4 regions of the Streptomyces sp. NPDC091416 genome follow, and region 3 is predicted to be linked to each of the others. Evidence: riboswitches for the same ligand, from Rfam matches in the RefSeq annotation. Region 3 holds a riboswitch; each other region holds the start of a gene.
The links. A riboswitch is a leader RNA that binds a small molecule or an ion and turns the genes downstream of it on or off. The one in region 3 is predicted to bind thiamine pyrophosphate.
Positions count from the first base shown of each region.

Region 1 (4,146 bases), on a different contig from region 3:
TAGCGACGGTGGCCGCCGGCGGAGCGGAGCGGGGTGATCAGGCGAGCTTCGCCGATGGCACGGAGGAAGCCCTGGGTGGTACCGAGCATCTCCGCGGCCCGGCCCATGGTGTACGCGGGGTAGTCGTCGTCATCGAGACGGCCGAACGTGTCATCTGCTGTCATTTGCACCTCTCTGCGGAACGCGTGGAGGGGCCCTGGTGCCGTACGGCACCAGGGCCCCGAAGGAACTGCTACACCATCTGCCGGCCCTTAATGCTCTGCCGGCCTTCTGTTTCCGCATGTCCCGACGTGATGCTGCCGGGTCTGCGGGGATCGCGGTTGCTTGACCGGAGACCACCTCACTATCGATGTCCTGCGGTACCCGGGCTCTGTCATTCCACCCGGGCGATCCCGATGGCGCCTGGCTCCTCCGTTCTTCCCTCTGAGACCGATCACTTACTGACGCTGTACTGCTCGGTGGCCTGTGACAGCGCCTCGCCTCGCCCGCCGGCTCCGTCGCCCGTCCTGCTCCGGCTTGGAACCCACTGACGAACCCGGTGCGCGCGTCCGCAGCCGACGCCTTCACCGAGGTTGCTGCTCACTGACTTGACCGCTGGTTCTGCGCACGCTCTTACGGGTACCGCTGCAGGGCCGCCCCTGATCACTGCGGGCCACCCGGTCCGGTCGCCAGCCCCGTCGCCGTCCTGCAACCACCCTGGCTTCGGAACTCCGCCACCGAACCGTCCTGCGAACTGCAACCACCCGCACCGCACGTACTGCTGCCCGGCAGTTCATCTCTGCCAGGCCCCCGCGGCCTTTCCGGCTACGAGAGAAACCATAATCACGCCGCCATCCAATGTCTACTGTCGCCGACATAGATTTTCGCGTGGCGACTTGTGAGGTAATCCCCCTCGGACGCCGAGCCCGCGTGGCCGGTGGGGGTCCCGGAGTGCCACACCCCGGGCGGCCGGTGCGCCGCCGCGTTCGTGTCCGGGGCGACGGTCCCGGTGTGTCCGGGCGGGGCGGGCCAGACTGTCGCCATGGCACAGGAACGGTTGCACTTCGACGGATGGATCGGGGCCGTCGGCACGGTCTCGGGGACGCGGCTCGTGTGGGGGCATTGGCCACGGTCCCCGTTCGGGGCGTTCAGCGATGTCATGATCGAGCACCCGGACGGCGAGCGCGGTCTGCTCGCCCCCTCCCGCCGGATCGCCGAATTCGTCGCGGACACCTACGTGTTCGAGCGCGTGGAGGTGGTGCCGGTGGAGGTCAGGCGTGACGGGAACCGCTGGCACGTCGGTGCGGGGCCGCTGGTGCTGGACCTCGTCACCGGTTCCCGGACCGCCCTGGGCAGGCTGCTGCGCGTGGTGCCCGCGCCCCTGGCCCGCAGCCGCACCTGGGCCGCCGTCTGCGACATTCCGGCCCGCCTGCTGCCGGGTGTCCGCACGTTGGGCCGCGCGGGTCCGGACCGTCGTGAGTGGTACGGAGCGCGGGACCTGCACCGCGTCCGTGCGGCAACAGCGATGCTGGACGGGCGGGATCTCGGCGGGCTCGCTCCCGTCGACCCCCCGGTCACCTTCGGGTTCGGTTCGGCGCCCCGGTCCCCGTCGGTCGTCCGGGTCACCTCCACCGTGGAGATCGCCGGGGCCCCGCGCCACCGGCCCACCTCCACGGGCTGACAGTCCGTGCCCGCGGGACGGCGCGCCGCCGGAGCCGCTTGCGGGCTCCTCTCCGGCGGCCTCCCCCTGTCACCGGGGATGCCTCCGCAAAGATCGCGCCCCGCTCAACGAGGCGCATGAGCAAGCCGGGACGCGGGCTCTCGGCCGAGCGGCCGGAGCCCTGTCATCGGGGCCCGAACACGTGGGTTAGCCTTGCCGACGCAATCCGACACGGGGTGCCCCGACCAGCGGGGCTGAGATCACACCCGTCGAACCTGAACCAGTTAGCACTGGCGGAGGGATGTCATCCATGTCATTTCCCCATGCTCCGAGCGGTCCGGCGGACGCCGGCTGCCGGCCCGTTCCCGACGGGCGGACGTCCTCCGCCGGCGGTGATCTGCGCATCGAGACCCGCGGGATCGCCCCGGTCCCCGAGTCGCACCGCTACGGCGCTCCCGGGCGGCTGTTCACCGTGTGGTTCGCCCCCAACCTCACCATGACAGGCGTCTTCACCGGCACGATCGGCATCGTCCTCGGGCTGGACTTCACCACCGCGCTGGTGGCTGTGGTGCTCGGCACGCTCGTCGGTGCCGTGCCCACCGCGTACCTCGGGACCTGGGGCAGCCTCACAGGGACAGGTCAACTGCCGCTCGCGCGGCTCGCATTCGGCCGGGCCGTTGCCGTTCCCGGCGTACTGCAGTGGCTGTCGTCGGTCGCGTGGGACGCGCTCATCGGCCTGTTCGGCGGGGACGCGCTGGCCCGGCTGTGCGGATGGCCGTTCTGGCTGGGCGTACTCGTCATGATGGTGGGGCAGGGCCTCCTCGGTGTCTTCGGCTACGAGGCGATCCACCGGCTCCAGAAGATCATGACCTTCGTACTGGCCGCGGCCTTCGTCGCGCTGGCCGTCAAGCTCCTCGACGGCGTCCACCCCACCACCACCGGGTCGGTGCACGGCGCCGACCGCGCCGGCGCATTCGTGCTCACCAGCACCATCGCACTCAGCCTCGCGCTCTCCTGGGCCCCGTACGCCAGCGACTTCAGCCGGTATCTGCCGCGGTCCGCCTCCCGCCCCCGCATGTTCTGGTACACGCTTCTCGGGATCTCGGTCTCCTTCGTAGCCGTGCAGGCGCTCGGCCTGTGGGGAGCCTCCGCCTTCACCGACCAGACCGCGAGGGGCGTCGATGAACTGCTGGGAGGCGGCGCGCTCGGCGCGTTCGGGCTGCTGGCCGTCGCGCTGGCGGCCCTGTGCAGCAACGCGATGAACGACTACAGCGGCTCTCTGGCCCTTCAGACCGTCGGAGTACCCATCCCGCGGCCGCTGGCGGCGGCCCTCGCTGCCGTACTCGGCTTCCCGCTGGTGCTGTGGATGCACGCCGCGGACACCACGGCCCGCTTCCAGAACGTGTTGCTGTTCGTCGGCTACTGGATCCCCGGATTCGTGGCGGTCGTAGCCGTCGACTGGTTCGCGCGCGCCGGGGAGAGGGGCGGAGCTCCCTTCGAGCCGGCTGCCGAGAGCGACCGCCCGCAGCCGTGGTGGCCCGCTCTCGCGGCGTTCGTCGTCGCCTTCGGCGCGGCGGTTCCGTTCATGGACACGAGCCTGTACGTAGGACCGGTGGCCGCGGCACTCCACGGTGCGGACCTTGCCTACTACGTCGCGTTCGTCGCGGCGCTCGCCGTTTACGCACCCCTGCGGCTGCGCCGCCGGGCGGCCGGCCGCTGACCTGCTGGCGTCGCGGGGCGGTATGCACCGCCGCTTCCGGGCCTCCGCCGCCACCGCTGCCACCGCGGCGACCGGCAGATCCGAGCCCTGCGGGAGGGCCCCCGGGCCCGCCGCCCGCCGCCCGCCGCCCGCCGCCCGGCAGATCCGAGGCGGGCGGGCCCGGATGCGTGGGCGGCGTGGCGCAGCACCGGGGGACGGAGGCCGCGGTCCCCGGACACGGTCCATGCCTGTTCGGGCTCCGTGAGCTGGGTGACCTCCGGCGGTTCGCACCCCTCGGGCTCACCGAAGGGCTCCGGCGGCACCTCGTCCGGGGCCGCCGCGGGCCGGACCGGCAGCGTGAGGGAGCTGCCGGCCTCATGAACGCTCGGCCGCGCAGGCGAGGGCGCCGGCCGGACGAGCGGCCAGTACGAGGTGGAGAGCCCGGGAGTCGCACGCGATGTACGGCGGGGACCACCTGGGGCGACCCCGTTGAGCGGGATCCGGATGTGAGAGATCCGGCCCGGTTCAGGGGGCTCGAGAGCGCCATCACCCGATCCGTGCGCAAGGTTGAGCGCCCCGTAGGCCACCCGGGCCGCACGGCCGTCGGGCGCGACGGAACTTCGTCATGTCCGATACGGCTTAGGCGATTTCCGAGGAATGGGCGAGTGCGGGCTTGAGCCACATGAGAAAGGCCACGCCGTCGCGTCCGGGGGGGGCCGCGCATTGCAGGCCCACCCGCCCGAAGTTCGGGTATGCATCGATAACCTTCCGCTGTTCCATCCCGCTCAAGTACTTGTGCGCGCATTTG
Region 1 is NZ_JBIVTU010000015.1:58,079-62,224, forward strand. Features, by position in the region: gene ACIQMX_RS34285 (MerR family transcriptional regulator) at 1-164, opposite strand, end outside; gene ACIQMX_RS34290 (hypothetical protein) at 1,022-1,660, shown strand; TPP riboswitch at 1,862-1,958, shown strand; gene ACIQMX_RS34295 (purine-cytosine permease family protein) at 1,950-3,359, shown strand; gene ACIQMX_RS34300 (hypothetical protein) at 3,978-4,146, opposite strand, start outside.
Region 1: linked by a shared signal. The riboswitch ahead of ACIQMX_RS34295 (purine-cytosine permease family protein) and the one ahead of thiC (phosphomethylpyrimidine synthase ThiC) in region 3 are both predicted to bind thiamine pyrophosphate.

Region 2 (4,146 bases), on a different contig from region 3:
GCGACGACGGGATAGGCGAAGAACAGCGCGAAGAACGCGACGGGCACGGCCATCAGACCGATCCGCACCGCTCCCCCGCGCAGCAACCGGGCGCGCGCGGACTTCCCGCGCGCGCCCGGTCCGCGTACGGGAGTCTTCGCTACTTCACTACGAGCGAGGACCATGACTGGACCCACTGCTCACGGTTCTTGGCGATCTCGTCCGGGGCGACGGTCGACGGCTCGTCGACCGTGGCACCGAACTCCGTGAAGAGGTCCGGCACCTTCGCACCCTTGTTGACCGGGCTGACGAACATGTTGAGCGGCATGTCCTCCTGGAACTTCTTGCCGATCAGGAAGTCCAGCAGGGCCTTGCCGCCCGCCTCGTTCTTCGCTCCGTCGAGCAGGCCGGCGAACTCGATCTGCCGGAAGCACGTCCCGGTGGCGACGCCGGTCGGGGCGGTCTTGGGCTGCGGGTCCGCGTACAGCACCTCGACGGGCGGGCTGGAGGCGTAACTGACCACGAGCGGGCGGTCGGCCTTGGCCTTCTTGCCTCCCGCGGAGCCGGAGAACTCCTCGTTGTACGCCTGCTCCCAGCCGTCGACGACCTTGACGCCGTTGCTCTTCAGCTTCTTCCAGTAGTCCTGGTAGCCGTCCTCGCCGTACGTGGCGACGGTGCCGAGGAGGAAGCCGAGGCCAGGCGAGGAGGTTGCCGCGTTCTCGGTGACGAGGAGGTTCTTGTACGCGGGCTTCGCCAGGTCGTCGAAGGTCTTCGGCGGCGCGAGCTTCTTGTCGGCGAAGTACTTCTTGTCATAGTTGATGCAGATGTCGCCGGTATCGACCGGAGTAACCCGGTGCTTCTCTGCGTCCAGCTGGACATCGGCGGCGACCTGGTCAAGTCCCTTGGCCGCGTACGGCGTGAACAGGCCGTTGTCGAGGGCGCGCGACAGCAGGGTGTTGTCGACGCCGAAGAACACGTCACCGCGCGGCGAACCCTTGGTCAGGATCTCCTGATTGAGGGCGGCACCGGCGTCACCGCTCTTCAGTACCTTGACGGTGTAGCCGGTCTCCGCGGTGAACGCCTTCAGTACGTCCTTGGAGGCGTTGAAGGAGTCGTGGCTGACGAGGGTCACCGTCTTGGACCCGGAGCCCCCGGTGGAGCCGGACGCCGAGTCGTCGGAGCTTCCGCAGCCGGCCAGCGCGGTGGCGCCGAGCGCGGCGGCGACGGCCGTCCCCGCGATCTTCTTGGTGGTGCTCATGTGATTCCTCCTGGAGTGACCAGGAAGAGACGCGGCCCTGCCCGCACCGGTCGGAACCGGAAGCGGGCAGGGCGCAACAGCTTGAGTAAGGTCCGAACTTCCTACCCGGAATGACCCGGGCGAGGTTCAGAGGGTCTGCGGCCAACCTGTCCTTGGTGCCGCACTCTCAGCGCTGTGGCGCTCCCCTGTCGGAATATGAAGTTGATTTCGAGCCCAGGCTACACGGCCGTTTCCGGCCTCAGCGCTCGGATGCCGCCAGCTGCCCGCAGGCCCCGTCGATCTCCTGACCGCGGGTGTCCCGGACCGTGACCGGCACCCCGTGGGCGGCGATCGCCTCGACGAAGGCCTTCTCGTCCTCGGGCCGCGAGGCGGTCCACTTCGAGCCGGGGGTCGGGTTCAGCGGGATCAGGTTGACATGGACCCGCTTGCCCTTGAGCAGCCGGCCGAGCCGGTCGCCACGCCACGCCTGGTCGTTGATGTCGCGGATCAGCGCGTACTCGATGGAGATGCGACGGCCGGACTTCTCCGCGTACTCCCACGCGGCGTCCAGCACCTCGCGGACCTTCCAACGGGTGTTCACCGGTACGAGGGTGTCGCGCAGCTCGTCGTCCGGGGCGTGCAGCGAGACGGCGAGACGGCACTTGAAGCCCTCGTCGGCGAACCGCAGCATGGCGGGAACGAGGCCGACGGTGGAGACCGTGATCCCACGCTGCGAGAGCCCGAGACCGTCGGGCTCGGGGTCGGTGAGACGGCGGATCGCACCGACCACGCGGTTGTAGTTGGCGAGCGGCTCGCCCATGCCCATGAAGACGATGTTGGACAGCCGGGCAGGGCCGCCCGGAACGTCACCGTCGCGCAGGGCGCGCATGCCGTCGACGATCTGGTGGACGATCTCGGCGGTGGAGAGGTTGCGGTCGAGACCGGCCTGGCCGGTGGCGCAGAACGGGCAGTTCATGCCGCAGCCGGCCTGCGAGGAGATGCACATCGTGACGCGCTCGGGGTAGCGCATCAGGACGGACTCGACCAGCGTCCCGTCGTGCAGCTTCCAGAGGGTCTTGCGCGTGGTGTCGTTGTCGCAGCTGATGTGGCGGACCACGGACATCAGGTCGGGGAACATCGCCTCGGCGAGCTTGTCCCTCGATCCGGCGGGGATGTTGGTCCACTCCGCCGGTTCGTGCGCGTACCGCGTGAAGTAGTGCTGCGAGAGCTGCTGGGCGCGGAACGGCTTCTCGCCGATCGCGGCGACGGCTTCCTTGCGCTCGGCGGGCGTGAGGTCGGCGAGGTGCCGCGGGGGCTTCTTGGCTCCGCGGGGCGCGACGAAAGTGAGTTCTCCGGGCTTAGGCATGGTTCTTCCAGTGTCGCAGACGCGCTGTGGTCCTCGTGGTCGTCGCCCGCTCCGCCGGAACCTGCGCTGTTGCCGCGGACCCGCATCGGCCGCTGCCGGCCTGTCCCTGCGGCCATCGGGCCACTGCGTCCGGCAGCACCGTCGTGACGGATCGCACCATGAGCCGGGGCCGGACCCTCCGCCCTGCGGGCATCGTCCACCCCGCAGGAACCGAGTGGCCGGACGGCGACCGTCCTCCGTATCGGCCGCCTCCGGCGGAAGGGTGGCGTGCAGCGCGGCGAATGTGGGCCTGTGCGGCCGGTCATGCGCGCGCCGGCCCGGCCGCACGGTGACGCGGGTGCCCGCCTGGTCGTCCCGTTCGGCCGGCTCCGCCACCGCAGACAGCAGTGAGGGTCCGCCGTCCTGTGGACGGCGGACCCTCACTCACCCGGTTACGGGGCGTTCTTCTCAGCCGGTGCCGACGAAAATCACCATCAGCAGCCAGACCACCGGCGCCGTCGGCAGCAGCGAGTCCAGCCGGTCCATGATCCCGCCGTGCCCCGGGAGGAGCGTGCCCATGTCCTTGATCCCGAGATCCCGCTTGATCATGGACTCGCCCAGGTCGCCGAGCGTGGCGCTGGCGGCGACCGCGAAGCCGAGCAGCAGACCCTGCCACCACGTGCCGTCGTCGATCAGGAACTGCATGCACAGCGCACCTCCCACCATCGCGAAGGCCACGGCTCCGAAGAGGCCCTCGCGGGTCTTTCCGGGGCTGATGCGCGGTGCGAGCTTGTGCTTGCCGAAGCGCCAGCCGACGGCGTACGCCCCCGTGTCGCTGACCACGGTCAGCAGCAGGAAGGTCAGCACCCGCTGCGGCCCGTCGTCGGCGGTCAGGAGCAACGCGACGAAGGTCGCCAGGAACGGCACGTAGAACGCGGCGAAGACGCCGGCCGTGACGTCCTTGAGGTAGCCCTCGGGCGGCTCGGTCATCCGCCAGACCAGCACCGCCAGGGCCGTCAGGGCCATGGCGATCCAGGCACCCTCCGCACCCCGCGCGTAACCGGCCACGACCATGGCGGCGCCGCCGATCGCGAGCGGCACGAGGGGCGCCTTGATGCCCTTGCGCTCCTCCAGCCGGGAAGTGAGCTCCCAGAGGCCCACGACGACGGCGACCACGATCACACCGACGAAGACGGCCCGGACGATGAAGAGCGAGACGACGACTACGGCCCCGAGCCCCACGCCGACCCCTATGGCGGCTCCGAGATCACGGCCCGCACGCTTCTTCTGCGGGGGTGGTGGCGCGGTGGACATGGGCTCCTGCGGCTTCTCGTCGCGGAACAGGGGGCCGCCGCTCAGGCGTCCGGCCCCCTGGTCCCGGTCATCACGGTCTTCAGCGTCTCTACCTGCGTCGGGAACGTCCGGCACGATGGGCATGGGCCGAGTCTGCTGGGCGTCATGCACATTGTATGCAGGACCCGCCGGAGCGGCCCGCATCTCGGGCGCAGCCCGATGACCGACGCCCTGCGGGACGCCCCAGGAGGAGTCGTTCATCAGACTTCGAGCAGCTCGGCTTCCTTGTGCT
Region 2 is NZ_JBIVTU010000011.1:244,751-248,896, reverse strand. Features, by position in the region: gene ACIQMX_RS29895 (iron ABC transporter permease) at 1-53, opposite strand, end outside; gene ACIQMX_RS29890 (thiamine ABC transporter substrate binding subunit) at 140-1,237, opposite strand; TPP riboswitch at 1,318-1,434, opposite strand; gene rlmN (23S rRNA (adenine(2503)-C(2))-methyltransferase RlmN) at 1,476-2,582, opposite strand; gene ACIQMX_RS29880 (phosphatidate cytidylyltransferase) at 3,030-4,115, opposite strand; gene frr (ribosome recycling factor) at 4,115-4,146, opposite strand, start outside.
Region 2: linked by a shared signal. The riboswitch ahead of ACIQMX_RS29890 (thiamine ABC transporter substrate binding subunit) and the one ahead of thiC (phosphomethylpyrimidine synthase ThiC) in region 3 are both predicted to bind thiamine pyrophosphate.

Region 3 (4,146 bases):
TCGTCCCACGCCCAGCTGTAGGCCTCGTCCAGATCGAGTTCGGCGCCGGTGTTGTGCCGGGCGGCCCGCAGATAGCGCTCCCGGCCCACCGCGTCCGGAGTGCCCGCCGCAGCGGGGAGGTAGGTGTCGCGCAGCCACGCCCGGAACTCGGAGACGGCGCGGGTGGCCCGGAGGGCGGCATCGTCGAGCTCGGGACGCATCCGCTCGGTGCCGTCCGCGACGAAGCCGGCGAACCAGCCCGCGCCGCTGCCCGCGCCCTGTCCGGCGGACTCCCCGGTCCAGTCGGCCAGCTGGCCGATCACCCCGGCTGCCTGCCGGGGAGCGGCGAGCAGACCGCGGGATATGCCCTCGGTGAGGGTGCGCCGGTAGCCGTTCAGCGCCCCGGGGAGGTTGCGCAGCCGGCCGGCCACTGCCGCCCAGTCCTCGTCGGTGGCCGTGGGCATGAGGGTGAAGATCGATCGCACCTGCTCGACGTGCGCGCCCACCGTGCGCAGCTGTCGGTAGTTCTCGCCGGTGTCGTGCATCGCGAGTTCGGCGGTCAGGCGTTCGCGCAGCAGCCGGGCGCACGCCTGCTCGTCGGGGTCGCCCGGCACAGGAGCGGCATCGAGCGCGGTGAGACTGCGTCGTGCCAGCTCGGCGTGGGCCTCGAAGCCGTCCGGCGACAGGTCCGGCTGCCGGTCGTCGCCCGGGTTCAGGCCCAGCCATGCGGAGGTCATCGGATCATGCGCCGCCACCTGGTCGAGGTGGCTGTCGGCAATGCTGCGGGGTGTGACCGATTCATGTGGCATGGACATATCTTGACGGACCGTCGGAGTGCACATCCAGGCCCCGCGTGCACTGTTGCGGACGGACCCTCGGCCCGTCCGCAGCAGTGCTCGTCCGGCGTCAGTCCGTGAGCGGGAGGTACACCCGGTTGCCCCGGGCGGCGAACTCCTCGGACTTCACCGCCATACCGGCCAGCGCCTCCGCATCGAACTCGGTGGGGACGGCGGTGGCCCCGTCACCGTGCTCGTCACGGATCTTCTGGGAGATCTTCATCGAGCAGAACTTCGGTCCGCACATCGAGCAGAAATGCGCCGTCTTCGCCGGTTCGGCAGGCAGCGTCTCGTCGTGGAACTCCCGTGCCGTGTCCGGGTCGAGGGCCAGATTGAACTGATCCTCCCAACGGAACTCGAACCGGGCGTCCGACAGCGCGTCGTCCCATTCCTGCGCCCCCGGATGCCCCTTGGCGAGGTCTGCCGCATGGGCCGCGATCTTGTACGTGATGACGCCGGTCTTCACGTCGTCCCGGTTCGGCAGGCCGAGGTGCTCCTTGGGCGTCACGTAGCAGAGCATCGCCGTCCCCCACCAGGCGATCATCGCGGCGCCGATGCCCGAGGTGATGTGGTCGTACGCGGGGGCCACATCGGTGGTCAGCGGGCCGAGTGTGTAGAACGGCGCCTCCTCGCAGATCTCCTGCTGGAGGTCGATGTTCTCCTTGATCTTGTGCATCGGGACATGGCCCGGCCCCTCGATCATGGTCTGGACCCCGAACCGCTTGGCGATCGTGTTCAGTTCGCCGAGCGTACGCAACTCCGCGAACTGGGCCTCGTCGTTGGCGTCCGCGATCGACCCGGGGCGCAGCCCGTCGCCCAGCGAGTACGTCACGTCGTACGAGGCGAGGATCTCGCAGAGCTCCTCGAAGTTCTCGTAGAGGAACGACTCCTTGTGGTGCGCGAGGCACCACGCGGCCATGATCGAGCCGCCCCGGGAGACGATGCCGGTCTTGCGGCGGGCCGTCAGCGGCACGTACGGCAAGCGCACGCCGGCGTGCACCGTCATGTAGTCGACGCCCTGCTCGGCCTGCTCGATGACGGTGTCCTTGTAGACCTCCCAGGTCAGCTCCTCCGCCCTGCCGTCGACCTTCTCCAGGGCCTGGTAGAGCGGCACGGTTCCGATCGGCACGGGGGAGTTGCGAAGAACCCACTCACGGGTGGTGTGGATGTTGCGGCCGGTGGACAGATCCATGACGGTGTCGGCGCCCCACTTGGTCGCCCAGGTCATCTTGTCCACCTCCTCCTCGATGGAGGACGAGACCGCGGAGTTGCCGATGTTGGCGTTCACCTTCACCAGGAACCGCTTGCCGATGATCATCGGCTCGGTCTCCGGGTGGTTCACGTTCGCCGGCAGAACGGCCCGGCCGGCGGCGATCTCCTCGCGCACGACCTCCGGATCGACGTTCTCCCGGATCGCGACGTACTCCATCTCGGGCGTGACCTCGCCCCGGCGGGCGTACGCGAGCTGGGTGACGGGGCGGCCGTCCCGGCTGCGTCGCGGCTGGCGGGGGCGGCCGGGGAAGACCGCGTCCAGGTTGCGCAGCCCACCGCGCGGCGAGGTGTGCTTGAGCCCGTCGTCCTCGGGGCGTCCGGGACGTCCCGTGTACTCCTCGGTGTCGCCGCGGGCGATGATCCAGTTCTCCCGCAGAGGCGCCAGTCCGCGACGGACGTCGGTCTCGGTGGCGGGGTCGGTGTACGGCCCCGACGTGTCGTACAGCGTCACGTCGTTGCCGTTGGTGAGGTGCACCTGGCGGACCGGCACCCGAAGGTCCGGACGTGAGCCCTGGACGTAGCCCTTGTGCCAGCCGATGGACTTCCCGGCCTGGCCGTTCTGGTTCGAGGCAGGCGTGCGTGTGTCCGATGTGGTCATGAGACCTACTCCCTACGCCGGCATTACCCGGTAACAGGTTCGGCGGTCGGCGCAGCCTGTCCCGTACGGACGTACGGAGATCAGCGCCCTCTCAGCCCGGTGCTCCGAGCTCCCGCGTGTGCAAAGGTGCCACCACGCTAGCGCCCTTGCTGGCGAGCTGAACAGAGGGCCCTTCTCTTCTTGCGATGATCGGCCGGTGACGTCCCCCCATAACGACCCCGAACCGCAGGGCCATCAGCACGGGCACTCCCACAGCCACGGCCCCGCCGCACCCGTCTCCGGCCATCTGCGCAAGGTGATCGCCGCCGTACTGATCCCGTTCGCGGCCGCGGTCGTCGTCGGACTCGTTGTCCTCTGGCCCGGTGGTGCGCCGGCGCACGAGCGCACCGGTGTCGGCTTCGACCGGCAGACCCAGCAAGGAAAGGTGGTGAACATCGCCAAGGTCGACTGCAAGGACGTGAACGCCTCCCAGCTACCCGTCGGCGACGAGGCCGGTCCGCCCGCCGACGAGCGGACCGGGGACGACGGAGCCGGCCTCTGCGGGAAGGCCACCGTCGAGATCACGAGCGGTCAGGACAAGGGCCGGAAGTTCGTCGAGGTCGTCCAGCCCGGCGCACCCCGGCAACTGCGGGAGGGGCAGGGGGCGGTCGTGGCGTACGCCCCCGACGCTCCCCACGACCTCCAGTACTCCGTGACCGACGTGAACCGGAAGTTCCCGTTGATGCTGCTGGCCGGGATCTTCGCGCTGGTGGTGGTCGCCGTGGGCAGAATGCGTGGGGTGATGGCCCTGGTGGCGCTCGCGCTGTCCTTCGCCGTCCTGACCCTGTTCATCCTTCCGGCCATCCTGCAGGGATCGAACCCGCTGGTCGTGGCGGTCGTCGGGGCGAGCGCCATCATGCTGATCGCGCTCTACATCTGCCACGGGCTGACGGCCCGCACCTCGGTCGCCGTCATCGGCACCCTGATCTCACTGCTGCTGATCGGGCTGCTCGGCTCGCTCTTCATCGGCTGGGCGAGCCTGAGCGGTAACACCGACGACAACACCGGTCTCATCCACGGCCTGTATCCGCACATCGACATGAGCGGACTGCTGCTGGCCGGAGTCATCATCGGCTCCCTGGGGGTACTCGACGATGTGACGGTCACCCAGACCTCGGCGGTCTGGGAACTGCACCGGGCGGACCCGACGATGAGTGCGAGGAAGCTCTACCGGGCAGGGATCAGGATCGGACGCGATCACATCGCCTCGGTGGTCAACACCCTGGTCCTCGCCTATGCGGGCGCCGCACTTCCCTTGCTGCTGCTGTTCTCGATCGCGCAGAGCGGCGTGGGGACCGTGGCCAACAGCGAACTGGTGGCGGAGGAGATCGTGCGCACGCTGATCGGCTCGATCGGACTGGTCGCGTCGGTACCGGTGACCACCGCGCTCGCGGCCCTGGTCGTCTCCGCCGACCGCACCGA
Region 3 is NZ_JBIVTU010000006.1:277,717-281,862, reverse strand. Features, by position in the region: gene ACIQMX_RS20105 (DUF885 domain-containing protein) at 1-788, opposite strand, end outside; gene thiC (phosphomethylpyrimidine synthase ThiC) at 886-2,685, opposite strand; TPP riboswitch at 2,678-2,811, opposite strand; gene ACIQMX_RS20095 (YibE/F family protein) at 2,882-4,146, shown strand, end outside.

Region 4 (4,146 bases), on a different contig from region 3:
TGAGCACGGCCTCGCCCGCGGTGAAGCAGCCGGCCGTGTTCGGCAGCACGCGGATGGAGAGCCGCTCCAGCACGGAGAGCACGGAGCCCTGCACGGTCGGATCGAGGCGGCGCATCGCCACGGTCGTCAGCTCGGTGCCGGACGCGGTCAGCGACCGCTCCAGCACGTCGAGGCTGGGCGCCCCGCCCGTTCCCATGATCAGCCGGGAGCCGAACACGGTGTCCCCGAGGGTGAAGAGGTCGTCGGACATGGTCAGCCTCCCTGGACCGCGGTGAGGACCTCGACCCGGTCGCCGTCGGCGAGCCCGGCCGCGGACCACTGGCCACGCGGTACGACGGTCTCGTTCAGGGCGGCCGCGACGCCGGACGCCGCGCCGGTCAGCGACGCGACCAGGACGTCCAGAGTGGTGCCGGGCGCGAGGGTGACGGCCTCGCCGTTCACGGAGACGGCCAGGGAATCGGGGAGGGCGGCGGGCTCGGTCATGCGGGCTGCTCCTGACGTACGGGGGCGGCGGGTGAGAAACGACTGGGGGAGAAGGGGCGTGCCACCTCGGGCAGTTCGCCATCGGCCAGCAGCTGCGCCATGGCGTCCCCGGTGACGGGCGTGAGCAGCACGCCGTTGCGATGGTGGCCGGTGGCGAGGTGGAGGCCGGGCAGTGCGGTGCGGCCCAGCAGCGGGGCGTTGTCGGGGGAGGCGGGGCGCAGGCCGGCGAGGGTCTCGGTGAGCGGCAGCTCGGTGATGCCCGGCATCAGTTCGTGAGCGTCGCGCAGCAGCTCGTACACACCGCCCGCCGTGACCGTGGTGTCCCAGCCCATTTCCTCGCTGGTGGCGCCGATGACCAGTTCGCCGTTCTCGCGCGGTACGAGATAGACGTGGCTGCCCCGGACCACGGCCCGCACGGTGCGGGAGAGGAACGGGGCGTAAGCGGGGGGCACGGCCAGCCGCAGGACCTGGCCCTTCACCGGGCGGACCGGCGGCAGGACGTGCTCCGGCACTCCCGCGAGCCGGCCGCTGAGGCTGCCCGCGGCGAGAACGACCTGATCGGCCACCGGCTGTGTCCCGTCGGCCAGTACGGCTCCCGTGGCCCGGCCGCCCGTGACCGTGAGCCGCTCGGCCCGGTGGCGGTGGAAGACGACGCCGGCCCGTTCGCACGCCGCGACCAGTGCGGCGGCCAGCCGTCGCGGGTCGACCTGGTGGTCGCCGTCGACCCGCAGCCCGCCGCGCACGCCGGGTGCGAGCATCGGTTCCAGGCGGCGGCACTCGCGGCCGGTGAGCCACTCCGACTCCAGTCCCGAGCGGCGTTGCAGGGCGTGGAGTTCGCGCAGATGGGCCCGGTCGTCCGCGTCGAGCGCGACCGCGAGGGTGCCGCAGGCGCGGAAGCCGATGTCCTGTCCGCTCGCCGCCTCCAGCTCCGCCGCGAACGCCGGATAACGCGCGGCGGAGGCGACGTTGAGGCCGAGCAGCATCTCCTCGCCGTAGTGGAGTTCGGTGACTGCGGCCAGCATCCCGGCCGCGACCCGGGCGGCGCCGCCGCCCGGTGCGGGATCGACGACCGCGGTGGCCAGGCCGCGCTGAGCGGCCCGCCAGGCGGTCACCAGGCCGATGATGCCGCCTCCGATGACGAGGACGTCGGACCCGTTCGTACCGTGCATACGCATGGGCGTCCAGCCCCTCCCTTCGCCGGCATGACCCGGATCAGGTTCGTACGGTCGGAGGCCGTCCAGCCTCCCTCTCAGCCCGGTGCGTCCGGGCTCCCGCGAGTGATGTGCACGGCCACCCTAATCCCCTGGCCCACGGCCCCGGCAAGGGAGCCTCCGACGCCGCGGACGCGGACACGGGAAGGCGATCCGGCGGCCGCATCACGGGAACCGACTTCCTGACGACCCGTCAGGTGTTTAAGGTGGACAGGTGGACGAGCAGACCGGACAGCAGCAGCAAGGGCCGCGGCACCGCCGCCGCGTCGTGATCGCCGGAGCGGGCATGGCGGGCGTGCAGACCGCCGTGGCCCTGCGGGAACAGGGCTTCACCGGCCCCGTCACGCTGATCGGCGCCGAACCCCACCAGCCGTACGACCGGCCCCCGCTGTCGAAGGCGGTCCTGCTGGGCAAGGCCGAGGACTCGGCCTTCGACATCGACTTCGAGGCGCTGGACATCACCCTGCGGCTCGGCCTGGACGTGACCGCGCTGCGCCCGGCCGAACACGAACTGGACACCCGGAACGGGCCCGTCCCCTACGACGTCCTGGTCGTCGCCACCGGCGCCGAGCCCCTGGTGCTCCCCGGCTCCGAGGGCGTCCCGGGCGTCCACCTCCTGCGCACCCTGGACGACGCCGCCCGGCTGCGCCCGGTCCTGGAGCGGCAGCACGACGTCGTGGTCGTGGGCGCGGGCTGGATCGGCGCCGAGTTCGCCACCGCCGCCCGCGCGGCCGGCTGCGCGGTCACCGTCGTCGAGGCCGCCGACCGCCCGCTCGCCGGCGCGCTGCCCGCCGAGGTCGCCGCCCCCATGGCCGGCTGGTACGAGGAGAGCGGCGCCGCACTCCTCACCGGCGCCCGGGTCGCCCGCATCGAACCCGGCCGCGTGGTCCTGGCCGACGGCCGCACCCTCCCGGCGGACGCGGTCGTCGTCGGCATCGGCGCCCGGCCCGCGACCGGCTGGCTCGCCGGATCGGGGATCGAACTCGGCCCGGACCGGTCGGTGACCGCCGACGCGTCCCTGCGCACCTCGCTCCCCGACGTGTACGCGGTCGGGGACTGCGCCTCCTTCCCCTCCGCCCGCTACGGCGAGCGCCTGCTCGTCCACCACTGGGACAACGCGCTCCAGGGCCCCCGCACCGTCGCCGCCGCCATCACCGCCCCGGAAGGCGACGGGCGGTCCCCGGCCTACGACCCCGTGCCCTACTTCTGGTCCGAGCAGTTCGGCCGCTTCGTCCAGTACGCGGGCCACCACACGGGGGCCGACACCCTGGTGTGGCGCGGCGATCCGGCCGAGCCGTCGTGGACGGTGTGCTGGCTGCGCGACGGCGCGCTCGTCGCCGTACTGGCGGTCGGCCGTCCGCGCGATCTGGCGCAGGGGCGCAAACTCGTCGAATCGGGGGCGGAACTCCTGCCGGACCGGGTCGCCGACCCTTCCGTGCCCCTGAAATCGGCCACGCGCTGACGGCCCGGACGGCGCCCGTACGGTCGGCCCGGGTACCGACTGTCGGTCCGGGATGGCACGCTTGTCCCCGTGACCGAGATTGACGCAAAGATCGATGCTCTCGTCCCTGCCTGGCTCCACCTTCCCGACATCGCCGAAATGTTCGGTGTCGAGGTGACGCGTGTACGCCAGCTGGTCAAGGAGGGCCAGCTCATCGCCGTACGACGTGGTGAGAACCGGGCGCTTCAGGTGCCTGCCGCCTTCATCGACGGCGACAAGGTGGTCAAGGGCCTTTCGGGGACCCTGACGCTCCTGAAGGACGACGGCTACTCCGACGCGGAGATGCTGGAATGGCTCTTCACCCCCGACCCGAGCCTGCCGGGCACGCCCGCGCAGGCGCTGAGTGAGAATCGCGGCACGGAGGTGAAGCGCCGCGCCCAGGCGCTCGCCGTCTGACCCGTTGCCGCACAGCTTCCGACCCGCTGCCGCGCGGGGGATGCGGGCCGCTCGGCGCGGCCCGCATCCGCCGCGGCGCCACCGAACCGACCGCCGTCGCCATTCCCCGGGGGGAACCGCACCATGTCCACGCCTCGCGCGCTGCTGTCCGACGCCCGGCTCTACCTGTGCACGGACGCCCGCCGGCGCCAGGGCGACCTTCCCGCGTTCCTCGACGCGGTCCTGACCAGCGGCGTGGACATCATCCAGCTGCGCGACAAGGGCATGGAAGCGGCCGAGGAGCTCGAACACCTCGCGCTCTTCGCCGACGCCTGCAAGCGCCACGGCAAGCTCCTCGCGGTCAACGACCGGGCCGACGTCGCCCACGCCATCGGCTCCGATGTGCTGCACCTGGGCCAGGGCGACCTGCCGGTCCCGGCCGCCCGCGCGATCATCGGCCGGGACGTGGTCATCGGCCGCTCCACGCATGCCGGGTCCGAGGTCGACGCGGCCGTCGTCGAGCCCGGCGTCGACTACTTCTGCACCGGTCCCTGCTGGCCCACCCCGACCAAGCCC
Region 4 is NZ_JBIVTU010000007.1:104,489-108,634, forward strand. Features, by position in the region: gene ACIQMX_RS21630 (thiazole synthase) at 1-250, opposite strand, end outside; gene thiS (sulfur carrier protein ThiS) at 253-483, opposite strand; gene thiO (glycine oxidase ThiO) at 480-1,658, opposite strand; TPP riboswitch at 1,656-1,768, opposite strand; gene ACIQMX_RS21645 (FAD-dependent oxidoreductase) at 1,981-3,156, shown strand; gene ACIQMX_RS21650 (Rv2175c family DNA-binding protein) at 3,226-3,591, shown strand; gene thiE (thiamine phosphate synthase) at 3,715-4,146, shown strand, end outside.
Region 4: linked by a shared signal. The riboswitch ahead of thiO (glycine oxidase ThiO) and the one ahead of thiC (phosphomethylpyrimidine synthase ThiC) in region 3 are both predicted to bind thiamine pyrophosphate.